2 regions of the Sulfitobacter sp. 1A15258 genome follow, and region 2 is predicted to be linked to the other one. Evidence: riboswitches for the same ligand, from Rfam matches in the RefSeq annotation. Region 2 holds a riboswitch; the other holds the start of a gene.
What was found. Region 2 has a riboswitch for cobalamin ahead of ACGYK9_RS11990 (CbtB-domain containing protein). Riboswitches for the same ligand answer to the same signal wherever they lie in the genome.
Positions count from the first base shown of each region.

Region 1: another riboswitch for cobalamin. It lies ahead of ACGYK9_RS04180 (DUF1636 family protein); the one in region 2 lies ahead of ACGYK9_RS11990 (CbtB-domain containing protein).

Region 1 covers NZ_JBIFFK010000002.1:1,578-4,979, forward strand. The annotation lists gene ACGYK9_RS04170 (ABC transporter substrate-binding protein) at 40-975, opposite strand; gene ACGYK9_RS04175 (ABC transporter ATP-binding protein) at 990-1,772, opposite strand; gene ACGYK9_RS04180 (DUF1636 family protein) at 1,769-2,176, opposite strand; cobalamin riboswitch at 2,297-2,512, opposite strand; gene ACGYK9_RS04185 (CobW family GTP-binding protein) at 2,538-3,402, opposite strand, start outside.
Region 2 covers NZ_JBIFFK010000005.1:88,044-91,445, reverse strand. The annotation lists gene cobW (cobalamin biosynthesis protein CobW) at 1-9, opposite strand, end outside; gene ACGYK9_RS12005 (DUF1636 domain-containing protein) at 6-380, opposite strand; gene ACGYK9_RS12000 (hypothetical protein) at 453-965, opposite strand; gene ACGYK9_RS11995 (CbtA family protein) at 977-1,660, opposite strand; gene ACGYK9_RS11990 (CbtB-domain containing protein) at 1,873-2,043, opposite strand; cobalamin riboswitch at 2,077-2,294, opposite strand; gene ACGYK9_RS11985 (PAS domain-containing protein) at 2,460-3,402, shown strand, end outside.

The DNA of each region.
Region 1 (3,402 bases), on a different contig from region 2:
CCGAGGCGCTATCGATCGCGGTTTAAACGTCATGAATGCTCACTGCCCCCGAAACGCGGTGGCGAGGGTTTTGACCGCTTCGATGTTGCGCGGGCCGGGCGTGGCCTCGACATATTCCAGCACGACGAAACGGTCGTTGCGCACGGCGTCGATGTCGGCAAAGGCGGGGTTCTCCATCATGAAAGCGCGCTTTTGATCGGCGGTGACTTCGCCGTAGTTGACGATCACGATGACTTCGGGATCGCGCGCGACCACGGCCTCCCAACCGACGGTGGCCCAGCTTTTCTCGAGGTCGTTCATGATGTTCGTGCCGCCTGCGGCCTCGATCAAGGCGTTTGGCATGGCATAGGCCCCGGCGGTGAAGGGCACATCTTCGCCGCTGTCATAGACAAAGACCCGGGGGGCGGTCTCAAGCGGGGGCAGCGCCGCTAGGAATGCGTCGAGCTCGGCTTGGTAGCCTTCGATCAAGCGCTCGGCGCGATCCGAGACGTCGAAGATCGTGCCGAGATTGCGCAGATCGTTATACATATCCTCCATCGAGGATGGGGCTTTTTGACCGATATGGATGCAGCTTTCGGTGAGTTCATAGACTTGAATGCCGAAGGGGGCGAGCGTTTCCGGCGTCACCTCGCCGCCGACCTTCATGCCGTAGTTCCAACCGGCAAAGAAGAAGTCGGCATCCGCCCCGATCAGCACCTCACGCGAGGGGTATTTTGACGACAGTTCCGGTAGCGCCGCGACACCTGCGGTCATCTCTTGGTCCAGTTTGTTCCAGCCCGAGATGCCGGTATAGCCCACCATGCGGTCTGCGAGGCCGAGCACCAGCATCATCTCAAGCAGGTTCACGTCATTGGCGACCGCGGCTTGGGGCGGGTGATCGAAGGTGACTTCGCGGTCGCAGCTTTGCACGGTGGTCTGGGCAATCGCCGATCCGGCGATCATCAGGGCGGCGAGGGTGGTGAGAGTAAGTTTCATAAGAGTTTTCCGTTTCAATCTGGAAGGGCGAAAGAGAAATGCGCCGCGCCGCTGGGGGTGAGCCGCTCGCGCTGCGCGTCGACGCGAAATGTTTTTGAGACGAGATCATCGGTCAAAACCGTATTTGGCGGGCCGAAGCCCTGCGGATAGCCTTCTTTCAGCACCAGCACCTCGTCACAGATGCCATCGGCCATATTGAGATCATGAAGCGAGACGACGATGGTCATGTTCAAACCGCGGATCAGTGACACGATTTCAAGCTGGTGGCGTATATCGAGGTGGTTGGTCGGCTCATCCAGGACCAAGACCTGCGGCTCCTGTGCCAAGGCGCGGGCGACCATAACGCGCTGCCTTTCCCCGCCCGAAAGGGTGCCGACATCGCGGTGGGCGAGGGGGCGCAGACTGAGCCGGTCCAAGACGCGGTCGATGATCTGCTCATCTTTCCGGCTTGATGACGAAAACGCCGCGCGATGAGGCGTGCGGCCAAGGCGGACGATCTCCAAGACCGTCAGCCCAAAGGACGGCGTCTGTTCTTGCAAGACGGCGGCGATGCGCCTAGCGGCGGCACGGGCGGAGAGGGACCAAATATCCTGCCCGCCCACATGGATCGACCCCGTCTGGGGCGGTTGAAAACGGTAGAGCAAGCGCAAGAGGGTGGATTTGCCCGCGCCATTCGGCCCCAGCACGCCCAGAACGCCGCCCGCTGCGACGGTAAAGGACGTAGGGTGCAGAACCGGCTGGCCCGATTTTCCCGGCGCCCAGCTTACATCCTTTACTGCAAGGTCGGCGGCTCTCATGAGACGCGCAGGTGGCTGGGTTTCAGCTCGATCATCGCCGCGGGCACCCGCGCAAGGGTGGATTTGCGCAGTTTGCCGGGGCGGTCCAGCGAAGAGCACCAGCCGTCATTCAGTGTGGCATAGTGCTGGGCGAAGGCCACAAGGTCGTCGATGTCTTCGTCAGGGTCGACGTCGCCAAAGAGGTAGGTCGCCTTTGCGCTGGCGTGATAGGCCACCGTGCAGGGGCGATCGCAGCCCGCCATACAGGCCACGCCCGCGACCTCGAAATCCTCAGGGATCGCCGCGCCGGCTGCCGCGATTGCGGCGCTCAGCCTCTGGATCAGGTCAAAGCCCGGGCGGCAATCCGTGCCTTTGTGTTTGCATGAGGTGCAAACCGTAATCCTGTGGTTCTGATGCGTATCCATGTCGCCCTCCGCGAACGCGCGGGGGATCGAGCAGCCATGTTCTACAGCAGGGGAGTTTCCCTGTCGCCATCATGTTCTCCTAACCAGACACCCCGTCTGGGTTGAGTTGCAATTACGGCCCCTCTCGGCGCCGGTGATGGCAGGTCTCCTGACTCGCGGATCGACGTTCGCCCGAACCTTCCCAAGCCTTAAGCTCAGTGGTTTTTGCCGGGGTCACTCACCGCTCACAGTTGCGGGGGCAGTTACGGTTTCGGCGCGCGTTGCTTGCCTTACCGTATTCCCTTTTCATCCCAGACGCCGCTGCGGCGGCTGGAAACCATCGCCATAATCTGTGGCCGAAGAGCCATGCCGGGTCAAGCTGCTATCCCGCCTGCCGCTCAGGCCCATCGCGCCGGGCGCGCAGCATATCGAGGCTCCGGTTCAGTTCGGGGTTGGTCATGTCGCGGGCGATGACGACGATGCGGGATTGCTGGTCGTCCTTTGGCCAGTCGCGCAGGGGGACGGGCGGATCGAAAAGATGCTGGACCCCGTGAAAGACAAAAGGGGTGGGGACGTCTTCCAGATGCACGATGCCTTTGACCCGCAAAAGATCGGACCCGCGCAGCCTGACCAGCGTGTCGAGCCAAAGGTCGAAAGCCTCGGCCGGGATCGGTGCGTCTAGCACGATGGAGGCCGACCCGATCCGCGCATCATGTTGGTGGGTTTGCATCATAGGCGCGGATGCCGAGGGCGCGGCGAAGCCCGAGAGGTTGTCGAACGGAACCGCCGCTTGGACGGGCGTGAGCCATTCCATAACGTTGCTCGCATCAACCGCCCGCCGCATACCGCTGAGCCCCCAGAGCGATGCAACCGGGATAAGCCCGCGTTCGGCCTTGATGATGCGCGCCGTTTGATTGAGGTCGCGCAGCCTGCTTTCAAAGGCGGCGAGCGCTTGCTGGGTCACCAAGTCGGATTTGCTGAGCACCAGCAGGTCGGCCATCGCCACCTGCGAGACGGCTTCGAACTGCTGATCCAGCGTGTCCGGCCCATTCGCGGCATCGACGACCGTCACCACCCCGTCCACGCGGAATTTGCGGGCCAGATAGGGATCGGCCAAAAAGGTCTGGAGAATGGGGCCGGGATCGGCCAGCCCCGTCGTCTCGATCACAACGCGGTCGAATTGCACGCGCCACGTCTGCCTGCGGCGCTTGAGGTCTTGCAGCGTCCGCGACAGATCCCCCCTGATC
Region 2 (3,402 bases):
ATCGCTCATACGGTAGGCTCCTGCGGCAGGGTCAAAGGGGGGATACGCGCAAGGCTTTGCTTGCGAAAGATGACCGGGCGTTCGCGCCATGGCACGAGCCCGTCTTGAGTGGCGGCATAGGCGGCAGCTCCGGCAAGGATGTCGGCGGCGTCTTCCTTGGTCAAGCGGCCATAGACATAGGACCATTTGCCCGGCGCAGAAAGCGCCACGGCGGCGCCCTGCGAACAGGCCGAAAGACATTGCACCGGCACGATGGTCACGCCCTCGGGCGCGCCTGCGGCGTCGAGGGCGGCATGAAGCTGCGCGCCGGGGCGCGGGGCGTCTTCCTCCAGCACCTCACCGGCGCGGCAGGTCATGCAGACATGTAGGGTTGCGCTCATTGATCTTGTCCCATCGGGTTATGCGTGCCGGGTATGCGCTCCGGCCCGCCATGAAAAGGGGAGGCGGCGCGATTATTCAACCGTCAGCACCTCACGGGCCGTAATCGGCGCACCGTTCACCGCCAAGGGGCGGTGGTCATTGGCGTTGAGCGTGACCTCCACCGTGACCTCGCCCTTGGGCAGATCGGCCAGATGCAGCCACGGGCCATAAAGCCGCCCGATCTTGGCACCGTTGACATAGACATGGGCATGGCCCTCGCCCGGTTGATTTTCGCCGCTGGCGTTCTGGGGGGCAAAGGCGAAGCCTTCGGTCTCAACAAAAAGGTTATGGCCTGACATCGGGTCAGGGGTTACGCGGATGGCAAGGCTGGGGGCCACTTCAGCGGCCAGCGCGATGGGCTGGCCATGCATGCGCGCGTGATCCGCACCACCGTGATCCATGGCCGCATGCCCGCCGCCGCCATGGGCGGCAGGGTCGCCGTGATCATGGCCGTCAAAGGTCACACCGTTGCTTGCGGCGATGGCAAAACCGATGCCACCGCCAAAGACCAATCCAATGGCGAATAGCGCCAGTGATCTGTCCATCTCGACCTCCCTCAGGCGCTCTGCGCGCCTTCACGTTGCCAAAAGAACCCGGCGAAACTGCCCAGCAACACCCATGCGGCCAAGCCGATGCCAAGCGCACGCGCGGCGAAGAGCGCGCCGATCTCTGTCGGTACCGGGCCGCTGAAGCTTTCGGGTTCGGGTGCGCCGACGACATGGGGGGCCATCAGCAGAACCGCCGCGCCGATCCACGCGCCCCAGCCTTTGCCGAAGGCGAGCAACCAAAGCGCTACCAACGCTGCCGCTGCGGTGGCAAACCACCAGATTTGCCGCGCGGTGATGTCCGCTGCGGCCACACCGGGCACTTCGGGCGCAAGGCTGAACCCCGGCGCGAGGTGGAAAGCGACGAAGCCCGCAACACCCCAAAGGATGCCCCAACGGCCATCGATTACCGCGCCGCGCTCTTCGCCAAGGCTCATCGCGGCCAGAAGGATCAGCGCATAGGCGGTATAGGTCAACATGGTGAAGATCAGGCTCAACCCATCGCGGACGGCATCGAAACCGGGCAAATCGGGGTGCGCGCTGACGGGGTCGGCCCCGAAATGCACCAGCGCGCCGGTCTCATAAAGCTCGGCATGAAGCAGCACGGGCTGCACGAAATAGAGTTGCAGCAGGCCGGTCAACAAGCCGGCAGAGGCCCCTGCAAAGAGGGCGGAAGTCAGAAAACGTGAAAACATCGCAATGATCCTTAGATGCGAAATGATACTCAGCGCCGCGCGAAACGCGGGTCGAGGACATACCCAGCCTCAAGATGTGCCAAAGCCCTCCCGACGCAGCGAACGGCGGGCGCGGGCAAAACAGCGAAAGGCAGGCATTGATCAATGGCAGAATCACAGACAGCCGGACTGCGGCATGGCAGCCCGGACCCCTGTAATACCGAACGCGGCGCTTAGTGGCAGGGAAAGCCTGTCGCGTGGCGCACGTCATGGGCGGCATCATGCAGTGCTGCGGCCTGCACATGGCCGGTCAGCGCCATCAGAGCCACACCCAATACGGCGGCAAACAGCGCCGGTACGAGTTTGCTGCGCGTGGCACCGGCGGTCTTAATCATCGTCGTCATCTTCAATCTCCTTACCGTCACACCCGACGGCATCTAGCGTTTCATTTGCCTGGCAGGTCTCCTGGCTCGCGGGTCGTGGCCTTTGCCCGCCTTCCCCGTCCGAAAGGACAAGTGGCACGAGGGGCATTGGCTTACCGCTTACAGTCGCGGGGGCGGCTTCGGCTTCAGGGTCGGGCGACCCCTTACTGAATTCCCTTTTCGGTCCCACACTCAAAGGCGCTTTTCGGGACACCAAGCGCCCTCAATTACGCATTTTAGGCCCTTCCTGACAAGCCGCATTTATCGAACCTCGCGGAACCTTATGGCGCATACAGCATTTAGTAGATAAATATGGCCCAACCCCCAGTATGCGGGTTGACCCAAAAGCCACGTGCAGGGCACATTGACGGCCAGTTTCGATCAAAGGGCGGGAATTCATGAACGACAACACGGTCTCCGCCGCTCGGCAGACCCTGACCGAAGACGTTCTAGGCAAGGTCGTGCGCTACGCCCGCTTGCCGCTGTGCATCACCGATCCGACCCTGCCTGACAATCCCATCGTCTATGTGAATGACGCGTTCACCGATCTGACTGGCTATGGCTCGGATGAGATCGTCGGGCAAAACTGCCGTTTTCTACAAGGGCCCGAAACGACGCGTGAAAGCGTCGATGCCGTGCGCGAAATCCTTGCGGACCGCCGGGTCGATACGGTTGAGATCGTGAACTACCGCAAGGATGGCAGCCGCTTCCTGAACGCCCTGCAACTGGGGCCGATCAATGACGAAGATGGCAATCTGATCTACTTCTTCGGCTCGCAACTCGACGTTTCCGAACGCCGCCGGGTGGAGCGGGAGCACCGGCAACTGGCCGATGACGAATTGCTGCACCGGCTGCGCAATATCGTCAACGTTATGACTGCGATGGTCCGCCTGACCGCCCGTGAGGAGCCGACCCCGGCGGCCTTTGCCGACAAGGTGATCGAGCGGCTGGCCGCCTTGGGCGCGGCGCATTTCGACACGATTGGCCGCAGCGACCAGCATGAGGTGGATTTCGAGACGCTGATGGGGCCGATCATGCGGGCCTACACCTCGGCCACCGAGGATCAGATCAACCTCACCGGGGCGAATCCGCTGATCTCGCACCGCCTCGTTTCCCCCCTGACGCTGGCCTTGCACGAGCTGGCGACGAATGCGGTGAAACACGGCTCGCTCAGTTCCGATACCGGGCGGGTATCGCTCGATATCACCATCCTTCAGGAGCCTGCCCGCCTGCGGTTTGTCTGGCGCGAAACAGGCGGGCCGGAGGTCATCAAGTCTCCGCGCAACAGCGGCTCGCGGATCATCCAGTCCTTGACCCGCGCGGTCGGTGGCACCCTGCACT